2 linked regions of the Duganella zoogloeoides genome follow. The protein of the gene in region 1 binds, or shares a complex with, the protein of each later gene. Links are inferred from orthologs where the notes say so. Each region holds a gene or a part of one and is shown in the gene's direction. Other genes may lie near its edges.

Region 1 (7,260 bases):
AGCGCGCGGCCGCTTCCTCGCGGCAGAACACGCCGCCCAGCAGGCGCGCCAGCGCCAGGTTGTCCTGCGGTCCCAGCGGATGCGTGACGATGATGTTGGGGATGAACTCGGCCAGCAGGTCGGCCGTCTCTTCCTCGTTCTCGTCGATATTGACCACCAGGTGGGTGGGTGCGAGCTGGCGGATCTTCTCGATATTGACGTCCTTGGTGCCGCCCACCTTGGGAATGTCGCGCACCAGTTCGGCCGGATGGATGCAGAAGCCGGTGCGCCCCACCAGTTGCGGCGCCAGGCCCAGGTCGCACAGCAACTCGGAAATCGACGGCACCAGCGAGACGATGCGGGCATTCGGATCGGCCTGGTGCTGGGTGCCGATGGCATCGGTGTAAACCATGCAAACTCCTCAATGTTTCAGTGTTGGATAGACTACATCATGCAACAACTACCTGTGTAAAATTTACACCAGTTTCAGGCCCCGGCGTGACCGCCCGCCTGCCTTTGGGCTATCATGAGAAATGCTTGCCAGCACTCATCGCTGCGCCATTGAAAGAACCACCTTGAAACAGATTAGTACCTTCGGCAAGTCTGGCTACCGGCCCGGCAACTTGCAGCTCCTGCGCGACGCCAATGACGATGCTGCCGTCGCCAGGTTGCTGGCCAACTGTCCCGTCATGCGCCTGGAAGCAGGCAAGGCCATCCCCGAATCTAACCAGGCGCAGCTTTACATTGTATTGCGGGGCGTGCTCGCGGTGGAAACCGACAGCAACACCGGCGTGGCCGACGGCAATGGCAGTGTCAGCAAGGTGCTGCCCGGCGAGAGCCTCGGTGAGCAGTCGGTGCTGGACGAGGAGGCCAACCTGTCGCGCATCACGGCGCTCGAAGACAGCGATATCCTGGTGATCGAAGCGGACCTGGTGTGGAAACTGATCGACCAGTCGAACGTGGTGGCGCGTAACCTGCTGCGCCTGCTGTCATTCCGTATCCGCGCCGCCAACGCCCAGCTGCGCACGCGTCAGAAACTGGGCGAGTTCTACCGCCGGTTGTCGATGAACGATGGCCTCACAGGGCTGTACAACCGGGCCTGGCTCAACGACCTGCTCCCGAAGCTGGCGGCGACAGCGCAGAGTTCGGGGGCGCCGCTGGCGCTGATCATGATCGACCTCGACCACTTCAAACGCTTCAACGACACCCACGGCCACCTGGCCGGCGACCAGGCGCTGCGCACCGCCGCGCAAGTATTGAGCGGCGCCCTGCGGCCGACCGATTTCGCCGTGCGCTACGGCGGCGAGGAGATGATGGTGCTGCTGCCCGACACCAACGGCAAGATGGCGGTGGCGGTGGCCGAACGGCTGTGCGAACGCATGCAGCAGGCGGTTGTGTTTGCCGACATGCGCCAGCCGATGCCGCACATCACCGCCTCGTTCGGCGTGGCCACGCTGCGGCCGCAGCAAAGCGAGCAGGACCTGATTGCCAGCGCGGACGCTGCGCTCTACCGTGCCAAGGAACTGGGCCGTAACCAGGTGGTGCAGGAAGCGCTTGCCGATTAAACCTTGGGCGGGTCGATCTGGAAGCCGCTGTCTTTATCGTTGTCGGCGGCCTTGGGCGTAATGGTAATGGCCGCGCTGGCGTTGCCGGTGGCCGTGGCGCTGGCAGCGTTCTCGGCTGGCGGCGGCGCCTTCTGGGCGGCGACAAAGTCGGCAAAACCTTGCTGGATCAAATCGTAGGTCTTGTCGATATTGGACGACAGTTCGCCGCTCAATACCTTGAAGCCGTCGAGGATGCTGCGCGCTTCCTTGAAGCCCTGCTCCACGCCCTTCTTGATGGTATCCATGAAGTTGTTCAGAGAAGTCTCGTCGTCCTGGCCCGGGTTTTGCCGCTTGTACGCTTCGTAAAAACCGGTGGACAGCGATACAATGCGGTTCGCGGTAGCCTCGGGCGAGTTGTCCTGCGACGACGCGTTTTGGATCGCATCTTTGCCGAAGTCGGCTTCGAGCGCCTCGTTGATGCCGGTCAGTGCGGTCTTGAACACCACCGACATCGGATCGTTCCCCGATTTGAGCGACACCGTGAGCGACGCTTCCACGATCGATGCATTAAGCTGTGCTTTTGCCTTGGCCGCTGGCGACATGTCCGCCGCTTTATCAGTGGATGCGGTCGCTGCGGTGGCAGCCGTATTGGCCTTGAGCGCACTGGTGCTGCCGGCGCTGCCGGTGCTGCTGCTGCCTGGAGTAATAGAGACTGGAGTAGCCATGATAGTGCTCCCTGTAGGTGCCTGAGTACCGATTATCGGCAGATTTACCAATAACTGTAGCCCCCCTGAATACGCCTCCATGACCACACAGACTTTCCTTTGGCACGACTATGAAACCTTCGGCGCCATGGCGCGGCGCGATCGCCCGGCGCAATTCGCCGCGATCCGCACCGATGCCGAGCTCAACGAGATTGGCGATCCGATCATGCTGTATTGCCAGCCCGCCAATGATTTCTTGCCTGATCCGCAATCATGCCTGATCACCGGCATCACGCCGCAGCAGTGCCTTGAATGGGGCGTGCCCGAGCACCAGTTCGCCCGCACCATCGAGCAGGCGTTTTCGGAACCCGGCACCATCGGCGTCGGCTACAACACCATTCGCTTCGATGACGAGATCACCCGCTTCATGTTCTGGCGCAACCTGATCGACCCGTATGCGCGCGAATGGCAAAACGGCTGCGGCCGCTGGGACTTGCTTGACGTGGTGCGCATGACCTATGCGCTGCGCCCGGAAGGCATCGAGTGGCCGGTCAAGGAAGACGGCAAACCCAGCTTCAAGCTCGAACACCTGGCCAAGGCCAACGGCCTGCTGCACGAAGCGGCGCACGATGCGCTGTCCGACGTGCGCGCCACCATCGCGCTGGCGCGCCTGATCCGCCAGCACCAGCCCAAGCTGTTCGATTTCTGCTTCGCGCTGCACAAGAAAGACCGCGTGGCCGACGAGATCGGCATGCACCTGGCGCCGCAACTGCGCGCGCCGTTCCTGCACGTGTCCGGCATGTTCCCGGCCGAGCGCGGCTGCCTGGCGCTGGTCTGGCCGCTGGCCACGCACCCGACCAACAAGAACGAAGTGATCGTCTGGGATTGCACCTACGATCCGACCGAATTGTTCACGCTCGACGCCGACACCATCCGCACCCGCATCTTCAGCCGCGCCGACGCCCTGCCCGAAGGCATGACGCGGCTGCCGGTCAAGAGCATCCATTTGAACAAGTCACCGATGCTGGTAGCGAATTTAAAGACCTTGTCGCCGGCCATGGCCGCGCGCTGGGGCATCGATCTCGAGCAGAGCAAGGCCCACGCCGCAATTGCCGCCGCCGGCCGCAACCTTGATGCCGAATGGGCGCAAGTGTTCCACCGCCCGCCGGGCGAACCGCTCGACGTGGACGAAGATTTGTACAACGGTTTTGTCAGCCGCGACGACCGCCGCTTGCTCGATACCCTGCGCAAGGAAAGCCCGGCGCGGCTGGCCGTGGCGTCACCGTCGTTCGGCGACGCGCGCCTGGCCGAACTGGTGTTCCGCTACCGCGCGCGCAACTACCCGGAGACCTTGTCGGAAACCGAAATGGAGCACTGGGAACAGCACCGTGCAGCGAAGTTTTACGAAGGCACAGGCGGCGCCCGCACCATCGACCAGTTCTTCGGCGAGATCGATCACCTGCAGCAAGATGCCGATGAGCGGGCCGAGCAGATCCTGGCGGATTTGTACGAATACGCGGAAATGGTGGCGCCGGCGCATTGAGCACCAGCGTCACCGTTACCGAAAAAATCAGCGATACAGGTTGATGGCGTCGCGCGTCTCCAGCGCCACGCGGCGGGCGGCGCTGGCAAAGTCTTCGCCCGCCTGCGGCGCCGCGTACAGGATCGCCCGCGACGAATTGATCATCATGCCAGCGCCAGCAGCTGTCTTGCCCGACTGCACGGTCGCGGCGATATCGCCGCCTTGGGCGCCGATGCCCGGCACCAGCAGCGGCATGTCGCCCACGATGGCGCGCACCTGCGCCAGCTCTTCCGGATACGTCGCGCCCACCACCAGCGCGCACTGGCCGTTGCTGTTCCACTTTTCCGCCACCAGGCGCGCCACGTGCTGGTACAGCGGCTGGCCGCCAACGTCGAGGAATTGCAGGTCCGAGCCGCCTGCGTTCGAGGTGCGGCACAGGATGATCACGCCCCGGTCGCGCCATTCCATGTACGGCTCGACCGAATCGGAACCCATGTACGGATTGACGGTCACCGCGTCGGCGCCGTAGCGGTCGTAGGCCTCCCGTGCGTACTGGCGCGCGGTGGCGCCGATGTCGCCGCGCTTGGCGTCGAGGATCAGCGGAATGTGCGGATACTGTTCGCGCACGTAAGCGCAGATTTTTTCGAGCTGGTCTTCCGCCGACAGCGCGGCAAAATAGGCGATCTGCGGCTTGAACGAGCACGCCAGCTCGGCGGTGGCGTCGATGATCTCGCGGCAAAAGTGATAGATGCCTTGCGGGTCGTTCTGGAACTGCGCCGGCAGCTTGGCCATGTCAGGATCGAGGCCCACGCACAGCAGCGAGTCGTTGCTGGTCCACGCGGCGGACAGTTTGTTGATGAAATTCACGGCGCATCCTTGTAGTCTGTTGCAAACCCTCTATTGTAACGCGGCCGCAGTTACCTCCTTGAGCTCCGCTGTTAAAATTTGCCCCGTCATCCCCTATTGAAAGCTCTGCCATGAAATTATCCGGAAAAGTCGCCATCGTCACCGGCGCCACCCAGGGCATCGGCCTGGCCTGCGCCCAGCGCCTGGTCGCCGAAGGCGCCAAGGTCATGCTGGTGGACATCAAGCCCGACGGCGAGCAAGCCGCTGCCGCGCTCGGCGCCGCCGCCCGCTTCTTCGCTGCCGACGTCAGCCAGAAGGTGGACGTGGACGCCATGGTGGCCGACACCCTGGCCGCGTTCGGCCGCATCGACATCCTGATCAACAATGCCGGCGTGACGCACGCGGCCGACTTCCTCGACGTCACCGAGGACGACTTCGACCGCGTGCTGCGCATCAACCTGAAATCGATGTTCCTGTGCGGCCAGGCCGTGGCCCGCGAGATGGTCAAACAGCAAAGCGGCGTCATCATCAATATGTCGAGCGTGAACGCCGAGCTGGCGATTCCGAACCAGGTGCCGTACGTGGTGTCGAAAGGCGCGATCAACCAGCTGACCAAGGTGATGTCGCTCAACCTGATTCCGTACGGCATCCGCGTCAACGCCATTGGCCCCGGCACTATCCTGACCGAGCTGGCCAAGCAGGCAGTCATGTCCAGCCCGGAAGCACGCCACACGATTTTGTCGCGCACGCCGATGGGCCGCTGCGGCGAGCCGGAAGAAGTCGCATCGATCGCAGCGTTCCTGGCCAGCGACGATGCCAGCTACATGACGGGGCAAACCCTGTACGTTGACGGCGGCCGGATGGCCCTCAATTACACGGTGCCGGTGAAATAAATCCGACATAAAAAGAAGTTATGCGAAAACCTGATGTCTGGTATCTAAAACATCAATTAGACACATATCTAGCGGAAGCCCATAATTGCACCTGTCTCCACTATTCTCCTCCAAGAAAATAGTTTTAAGCCCGCTTTCACCAGCGGGCTTTTTTTTTGCACGCGATTTACCTTTCTTGTGGATTGTCATAACCGCGTCATATTGACGGCCTATACTCGATTCATCTTGAGTACATGCAACCGATAGGCATGACTGAAGAAAGGTGCACCGGCAGCCCCGGTGCACCACTCCCCAATTCCTGCTGTGCGTGGTAAGGTTTGCTTTATGATCAAGCAAATTTTTCTTTCTTCCTCGCACGCACGCCTGCGTTACTGGACTGCCATCCTCCTCTTCCTGATGATACTGGTGCTGGGTTCCCTGCCCGGCGCCCGGCAGGAAATCGGCCAGGTGGCCTCCGGTGTCCTGCTGCACTCTATCGCCTACGCCGGACTGACTTTCCTGTTGTTTACCGGTAGCACTGGTACGCTGGTGCAGCGCGCCGTCAAGTCCGTGTTGACGATTGCCGCCATGGGCGCCCTGGACGAATACGTGCAGAGTTTCTTCCCGTATCGCCACGGTGCCGTCTCCGACTGGCTGGTCGATTGCAGCGCTGCCGTGCTGGCCACCCTGGTCATGTGCGTCTTGTGGTCCCGGTATCGCATCCAGTCGTCAGACTGACCTCACTGCCGGGGCCGGGGCCGCTGGCCCGCGCCACGTCGTGCCGCATTTGAGCAAGCTGCTCGACCTGGGCCACGCGTACCAGGCTGTGCAATGCGTGCGTCATCAAGTGCTTGCAACGGGGATCTTGCTGCTCCCCGCAGGTTGAAACTATTAACTCTTCGATAATGGTATCTGTCACGCGTGTCAACATATCGATGTCCTTTAAAAGTGATACCGGACAATTATTGCCTGTGGGTAGCATGTTTCAATTGATGTACATCAAGCGACGAAGCGTGGGTGTGAACGAAATATGGAAGTTCGACTCTGACCTGTTTTGATTATTTCAATGGAGGCAGATATGAACCGTGCAACATTCGGCAAACAGGGCAAATGGGCAGCAATGCTGGGGGTGCTGGTCATCGTGGGGCTGGCGGGGTGCGCTTCGGATTCAATGGACAGCAACAGCGGCTATACCTCGAGCGGCGGCAGTGGTTCGGGAACCGCTGCCACGGGCACCGGACCCGGCGGCGGTGGCGGTGTGCCGGCGGCAGGCACTGCAGGGGCCGGTACTAGCAGCTCGGGCATGAACAGCACGGCGCAGGGGGCAGGCAGCATGGGTAGCACCTCGGCACAGGCATCCTATGGCGTGGTGCAAGCAATCGATCCAATGTCGCGCGATATGAACAACACCTCCGGCATTGGCGTAAGCGGTGCGGCGGCAGCTGGCGGCACCATGAGCGCCAGCGCCGAACCACCTTATCGCATCACCGTGCGCATGGACGACGGCACCAGCCAGAGCATCGTGGTCGATACCATGCCACCATACAAGATCGGCGACCGGGTGCGCTACATGAGCGGCGTACTGAGCGCTTACTAACGCGGCAAGCGCCTAATAAAGCTGCTCGACCTGGTAGCCGCGACGCTTGAGCAATTGCGGCAGGCCGTCATCACCGATCAGGTGCAGCAAGCCCACGCCCACGAACGCTACCTGGTCCTGCTGCATGATGCGCTCGATATTGGCCGCCATTTCCGGATTGCGCCTGCCCAATAAAACGCGCTGCATGAACTCGGCG
Region 2 (7,176 bases), 1.6 Mb from region 1 along the record:
GGTGGTAGCCAGCCAGTAAACGCAAATCCGTCATTCTCGCGCACGCGGGGATCCATAGAGCCTGTGCGTCGTGGTAGCTTCGCATTCAGCCAACACAACTTAACCGGGTTATGGATCCCCGCATTCGCGAGGATGACGGATCTTAGGGCGCCAATCTTGCCGGCACCCACATTGGCTTACGCGCTTAATTCAACAACGGTCCGAGGTACTTGCCGGTCACGCTGTTCGCATTGGCCGCCACATCCTCCGGCGTACCGGTGGCAATGATCTTGCCGCCACCGGCACCGCCTTCCGGCCCCAGGTCCACCACCCAGTCGGCCGTCTTGATCACGTCGAGATTGTGCTCGATGATGACCAGCGTGTTGCCCTGGTCGCGCAGGCGATGGATCACCTTCAGCAGCAGATCGATATCGTGGAAGTGCAGGCCGGTGGTCGGCTCGTCCAGGATGTACAGCGTGCGGCCCGTATCGCGCTTGGACAACTCCAGCGACAGTTTGACGCGCTGCGCCTCGCCACCGGACAGCGTGGTCGCGCTTTGCCCCAGCTTGATGTAGCCGAGGCCCACGTCCAGCAGCGTATGCAGCTTGCGCGCGATGACCGGCACCGGCTTGAAGAACTCGTGCGCGTCTTCCACCGTCATGTCGAGGATTTCGGTGATGTTCTTGCCCTTGTACTGCACTTCGAGCGTTTCGCGGTTATAGCGCTTGCCGTGGCAGACGTCGCACGGCACATACACGTCCGGCAGGAAGTGCATCTCGACCTTGATCACGCCATCGCCCTGGCACGCTTCGCAGCGGCCGCCCTTGACGTTGAACGAGAAGCGCCCGGCGCTGTAGCCGCGTTCCTTCGCGGTCGGCACGGTGGCGAACAGGTCGCGGATCGGCGTAAACAGCCCGGTGTAGGTCGCCGGGTTGGAGCGCGGCGTGCGGCCGATCGGCGCCTGGTCCACCGAGATCACCTTGTCGAAGTGTTCCAGGCCGGCGATGGAATCGTGCGGCGCCGGCTCGGTCTGCGAACCGTACAGGTGGCGCGAGAGGGCCGGGAACAGCGTGTCGTTGATCAGCGTCGATTTGCCGGAACCGGACACGCCGGTCACGCACGTCATCAGGCCCACCGGCAGCTTGAGGCTGACCTTTTTCAGGTTGTTGCCGGTGGCGCCAGCGATCACCAGCTGGCGATCGGGATCGGCTTCGTGGCGCTTGGCCGGCACGTCGATCTTGCGGGTGCCGTTCAGGTACTGCGCCGTCAGCGATTTTTTATTCTTGAGGATGTCCTTAAGCGAACCGGCCGCAATTACTTCGCCGCCATGCACGCCGGCGCCGGGACCCATATCGACGATGTAGTCGGCGGTGCGGATCGCGTCTTCGTCGTGCTCCACCACCAGCACGCTGTTGCCGATATCGCGCAGGTGGCGCAGGGTGTCGATCAGGCGGTCGTTGTCGCGCTGGTGCAGGCCGATCGATGGTTCATCGAGCACGTACATCACACCGGTCAGGCCAGAACCGATCTGCGACGCCAGGCGGATACGTTGCGCCTCGCCGCCGGACAGCGTGTCCGCGCTGCGGTCGAGCGACAGGTAGTCGAGGCCGACGTTATTGAGGAACTGCAAACGCGAGATGATTTCTTTGACCACGCGGTCGGCGATTTCCTTCTTGGCGCCCTTGAGCTTCAACTGCTCGAAGAACGACAGCGATTCGCGCAGCGGCTTCTCGGCGATCTCGTAGATCGCCTTTTCCTGCTTGCCGGTGCCGACCTTCACGAAGCGCGCCTCGATGCGCAGGCGCGCGCCCTCGCACGACGGACACTTTTTCTCGTTGATGAACTTGGCCAGTTCTTCCTTGACCGCCATCGAATCGGTTTCGCGGTAGCGGCGCGCCAGGTTGTTGACCACGCCTTCGAAGGTGTGCTCCTTGACCACGGTGCGGCCGCGCTCATTCACGTACGTAAACGGGATCGCGGTCTTGCCCGAGCCGTTTAGGACCGCGTCCTGCGCCGGCTTGGGCAACTGCTCGAACGGCACGTCGAGGTCGAACTCGTAGTACGCGGCCAGGTTGGACAGCATCTGGTAGTAGAACTGGTTGCGTCGGTCCCACCCCTTGACGGCGCCGGAAGCGAGCGACAGGTTGGGGAACGCGACGATGCGTTTCGGGTCGAAGAACTCGATGTGGCCGAGGCCATCGCACTCTGGGCAGGCGCCCATCGGGTTATTGAACGAGAACAGGCGCGGTTCCAGCTCTTGCAGCGAGTAGCCGCACTGGTTGCAGGCGAACTTGTTCGAGTACACGTGTTCGACGGCGGTGTCCATTTCCAGCGCCACGGCGCGGCCGTCGGCCAGGCGCAGCGCGGTCTCGAAGCTTTCGGCCAGGCGCTGCTTGATGTCGGCGTTGACCTTCACGCGGTCGATCACCACGTCGATCGTGTGCTTCTCGGTTTTTTTCAGTTTGGGCAGCTCGTCCACTTCGTAGATCTTGGCTTCATGGGTGCCGCTCTGCACGCGGAAGCGTACAAAACCCTGCGCCTGCATCTGCTCGAACAGGTCAGAATGCTCGCCCTTGCGGTTGGCCACCACGGGCGCCAGTACCATCAATTTCGTCCCCTCGGGCATGGCCAGCACCGCATCGACCATCTGCGACACGGTCTGCGCGGCCAGCGCCTGGTCCGGGTGGTTGATGCAGTACGGTGTACCGACGCGCGCGTACAGCAGGCGCAGGTAATCGTGAATCTCGGTGACCGTGCCGACGGTGGAGCGCGGGTTGTGCGACGTGGCCTTCTGTTCGATCGAGATGGCCGGCGACAGGCCTTCGATCAGGTCCACATCGGGCTTTTCCATCAGTTGCAGGAACTGGCGCGCGTACGCCGACAGCGACTCCACGTAGCGGCGCTGGCCCTCGGCATACAGGGTGTCGAACGCCAGCGACGATTTGCCGGAACCGGACAGCCCGGTGATCACGACCAGCTGGTTGCGCGGCAGGTCGAGACTGATGTTTTTGAGGTTGTGCGTACGTGCGCCGCGAATGCGGATCTGTTCCATGGAGTAAGCCCTTAGATATCAACCCGTCATCATAGCGGGCTTTGAAAAGATGCGCCGTCCTTGCGCTGGATCACGCGCGGGAGGCTTGACACTGTATATAATACCAGTATTTGCTTGCGTCGATTCAACAGGCTTCGGCGCAGAACAGGCTACATGGGTACGGCAGCCAAAATTGGTAGGGCAAGTGGTGGCTCGGCATCCCATTCGTCTATAATCCCTGTTTAGATTTCACTACACAGCCTGCCCACGCGGCCGTTGTTACTCAGGAGTTTTATTCATGGCATCAGTCAACAAAGTCATCATCGTCGGCAATCTGGGTCGCGATCCGGAGATCCGCTACATGCCTAGCGGTGATGCAATCGCCAACATTGCCGTGGCGACCTCATACAAGTCGAAAGACCGCAACACCGGTGAGCAAAAAGAGACCACCGAGTGGCACCGCATCTCGTTCTTCGGCAAGCTGGCCGAAATCGTTGGCCAGTACCTGAAAAAAGGCTCGTCCATCTACGTCGAAGGCCGCCTGCAAACCCGCAAGTACACCGATAAAGACGGCGTCGAAAAGTACGCAACCGACATCGTCGCTGAAAACATGCAAATGCTGGGCGGCCGTCAAGGCGCCGGCGGCATGGACGACGGCGGCGGCTACGGTGGTGGCGCTGGCGGCGGTGGTGGTTACGGCGGTGGCAATGGCGGCGGCGGCGGTTACGACGCGCCACCACAGCGCCAGGCCGCACCTCAGCAACAACGCCCGGCCATGGCGCCACCGGCACCACGCCCGGCACCAAAGCCGGCGCCGAATTTCTCGGATATGGATGACGATATACCGTTCTAATTCAGAGTAAACGTATTTCCGTCGATTCAAGCCCACTCTTTACCGTAGAGAGTGGGCTTTTTCTTTGATTATTTCGTTTTCCCCTTGGAAAGAGGCGGGGAATATTAAGAACGCTCCCAGAGACTCAATGTAATCGAAAAATTCACGAATTAGCATTCCTAAATTTCAGAATGATGGCAGAATAGGTCGAAGAAGTATAATCGTGATAGTTAGCGTAACAAGTAACTTGCCTATAATGATCGAATTTTGCAGATGGTCCGTTCTGTTTAGCTTATGGAGTGATGGTTCAATGTTTAGCCAGAAAAGTGTTAGCAACATTCCAATCGGAAAATAGTCAATGGATTTGGAGTTAAGCAGGGAGGGACTGAGAAGCACGGCCGTTCCTATGCAGCACAATGGGAGCAAAGCAAGCAACACCATGACTCGGTCACGGTACCCTTGTAACTTCTTAATCACCATGTCAGCGACCAAAATCATACTTACGCCTAAAGCAAGAAAACCAAAATGTCCCATTTTTATCCTTCATCGTGTGAAATCTATGCAGACCAATTCTAACGCAGATCAGCTCATCCAAGCGGTAGTAAACGATACATCGAATGGGCTACTGATGACCTATCTTGAGAAAATTTTGAGAGATCCTCAGCGGTTGAGGGAAATCGCACGGAGCTCATACAGGCATCAATTGGGATTTCTAAAAATTGCACTTCGAAATGATCCAAGTGGGCACTCACTAAGGCTACATATCTGGGATAGTAACACCATTGCTTTGGAAGACATTCATTCCCATTGCGCTGATTTTATGTCACGTGTCGTTTCAGGTGGCATTGAAGAAAGCCGTTATGAACTGGAACCAGGGGCTAATTTTAGTCTATTTCGCTATCGTTTTGACGAGAGAGCCTGCCGACACATAGCACAAAAAAATGGCATGACTAATGTATTTCAGACGAGTAAGGTAACTTTTTTAGAAGGTGCAATTTATCAACGTAAGTCGCATGAGTTACATACCGTAAGAAATATAGATTCAAAAACAATAACATTATCTGCGTGGGGCATTCGTTCTAAAGATGCAATTGTTTTAAAATCAGCGTCGGCTCGTGCTGAAGATTGTGTGGCTGCAATCGGCGTGTCGCCGAATCTAGTGAGGACCGTGCTAACTGACATTGTGGGAGGTTGAATGCTTCTACCTAGCCAGGATATCGAGTCTTTGTGCGTGCCAACCAGCACAAGACTGATCGAGCCATTTGATAAAGAGAATTTACGAGGAAGTTCATATGACCTCACAATTGGAGAGGAATACTATGTAGGGCAGGATCTCAGCGGCACTAAGTTAACCACAGAAAAGCTAGAACCCGCCCAAGCTTTTTGGATTCCACCTCATGCAGTATGCTTTATTCTATCAACCGAAACTCTTAACCTTCCAAAAGGCATATCTGCTAGAGTTTCTTTGCGCATGTCTTACATCTATGATGGGCTTGTTTTGACCTCTCAGCCCCCATTTGATCCGGGTTATAAAGGCCGTGCTATTTTTATGTTACATAATCTTTCATCTGAATCAATTTCTATGCGCAGGGGCGAGCGGGTAGCAACAATCGAGTTCTTGGAACTACGATCCAACACTACGTTAAGTAAAGTGCATAGGTCTGTACAAACACTTGGGGGGCAGATAGATCGACCGTTGACGAGTAGCTTGTCCAAAATTGCGAGTCAATCAAGAGCGGCTTACAATCAAGTACAAGTCATGACCGGGCAAATGTTTTTGTTCGCAGGGCTGATTGTGGCAGTGTTGGCGGTACCAGGATTTTTTTCTTTTACGAACATACTCGATCGAGTAAATGAACAAAAAGCGGAGATCGCTGAGCAAAAAAAACAGTTGCAAGAATACAAAGACGCCTTGGATGCTGTGAAGTTGAGAATAAACCAAGAGCTAGATCCAAAAGGAAAGTCACAGGGGCAGCAAGCAAAACCTGAATCAAGAGTGGAGGGATAATGGTACGGCTAACTGATATTGGTGAAAAGGCTTTCCTTTCAAGCTTATTGCCGCAACTTGCGGTGGACCCGTCCTTCGTCAATGGCTTCGGACATGATGCCAGTATTATCGACGTAGGGCTGGCTCAAAACTTGGCGGTGAAAATTGATCGAGCCCCTTATCCTGTGGCCTTGCGCCATGGGTTGGGTACATATAATACTTGGGGACGTTTAGCAGTTGTAGCTAATGTTAGTGACTTACTAGCGGTAGGTGCGTTACCCAAGGCGATGATGCTATCTATGGTTTTGCCCCGAGAATTTTCCGCTGTCGATGCGCGGGCGATTGTTGAAGGCTGCGCTGAGGCATGCATAGATCATGGTATCGCATTCTTAGGTGGCGATACCAAGGAAGGTTCTAGCGCTCAAATAGTAGGTGCAGCATGGGGTATCGTTGAAAAGCAACGACGCCTAGGTAGGGCCAAAGCGGGATTGGGAGATGCTTTGTTTGTTGCGGGTTCTTTGGGCGGATTTGCTGCCGCCCTCACTCTAATGCGAAAACAACAAGGCCATGGTGCGGGGAATGACCGCTTCACTCAAGTTTTAACTTTGCCAACTGCTCGCATCAAGGAAGGTGAGTTATTACGCAAAGACGAAGCCATCGTGGCCGCGTGCGATCTTAGTGACGGTTTAGCTGAGGCCATTGATATTTTTTGCGGCGTAGACATCGGCATCACTTTAAACGAAGCACGGTTGCCGCTGCATGCACTTGTTGCTGAGGCAGCCTCGGTTACAGGTGCTCCAGGCTGGCGCTTTGCACTTGCTGCCGGTGATTGGGCTGTTGCTTTTGTAGTCAACAAGTCTCAGGTGAGCAGCTTCCAAGCAGCCATTGAAAATAAATTTGACGTCCATCAGTTGGGATCGTTTGATGACAGCGGAAGTAAGCGGATCCGGGACTCGAACGGGGTATTACACCCAATTCCACATTTTATAAACGAGCAATTCAAGAGTCGCATCGAAGACGAGGGGATTTATCTGGAACTGTTGCTAGGAAAGGCCCTTGATTAGCAGATTTTATCAACGCTTGTCAGTTTTACTTTTCTTCTATTGAGGCAGCGGTTTGCCTCCGCGCCCGGCGCCGCTGCAACCATCCCGCATCCCGCATCCTGCAGACGCCGCCCGACAATATTATCTCGCGCCACGTCGTGGATATCCTTCTCCAATCCCAGCACCGCGAATAAGTGAAAACAATTCCCCATCGTAACCGAGCTACTTCCCAACTTGATTCTCGATAAGGTATGGCGGCTAATACCAGCTCGGGATGCGACAGTTTCAGCCGAAAGATGACGGC

What was found.
Region 2: the proteins of sbcB (region 1) and ssb are in contact, whole or in part, in a crystal structure (PDB 3C94), measured with the Escherichia coli proteins. The link is inferred for Duganella zoogloeoides from one-to-one orthologs.

What each region holds. Positions count from the first base shown.
Region 1 is NZ_CP140152.1:4,636,729-4,643,988, forward strand. The notes cover bases 1,663-4,548. They hold sbcB (exodeoxyribonuclease I), read left to right. Parts: upstream 1,663-2,327; coding sequence 2,328-3,770; downstream 3,771-4,548. Other genes in these bases: SR858_RS20545 (DUF5610 domain-containing protein), read right to left, coding at 1,663-2,248; pyrF (orotidine-5'-phosphate decarboxylase), read right to left, coding at 3,798-4,548. In the rest of the region: SR858_RS20535 (helical backbone metal receptor), read right to left, coding at 1-391; SR858_RS20540 (GGDEF domain-containing protein), read left to right, coding at 555-1,544; more of SR858_RS20545, read right to left, coding at 1,541-1,662; more of pyrF, read right to left, coding at 4,549-4,616; SR858_RS20560 (SDR family NAD(P)-dependent oxidoreductase), read left to right, coding at 4,727-5,488; SR858_RS20565 (VanZ family protein), read left to right, coding at 5,813-6,205; SR858_RS20570 (hypothetical protein), read left to right, coding at 6,546-7,064; SR858_RS20575 (TraB/GumN family protein), read right to left, coding at 7,077-7,260. UniProt on the Escherichia coli protein: Degrades single-stranded DNA (ssDNA) in a highly processive manner.
Region 2 is NZ_CP140152.1:6,216,132-6,223,307, forward strand. The notes cover bases 2,284-5,085. They hold ssb (single-stranded DNA-binding protein), read left to right. Parts: upstream 2,284-3,308; coding sequence 3,309-3,863; downstream 3,864-5,085. Other genes in these bases: uvrA (excinuclease ABC subunit UvrA), read right to left, coding at 2,284-3,031; SR858_RS27310 (hypothetical protein), read left to right, coding at 4,321-5,037; SR858_RS27315 (dCTP deaminase domain-containing protein), read left to right, coding at 5,038-5,085. Also shown: SR858_RS27295 (DUF885 domain-containing protein), read left to right, coding at 1-19; more of uvrA, read right to left, coding at 185-2,283; more of SR858_RS27315, read left to right, coding at 5,086-5,850; SR858_RS27320 (thiamine-phosphate kinase), read left to right, coding at 5,850-6,893; SR858_RS27325 (helix-turn-helix transcriptional regulator), read right to left, coding at 6,890-7,176. UniProt on the Escherichia coli protein: Plays an important role in DNA replication, recombination and repair. Binds to ssDNA and to an array of partner proteins to recruit them to their sites of action during DNA metabolism. Acts as a sliding platform that migrates on DNA via reptation.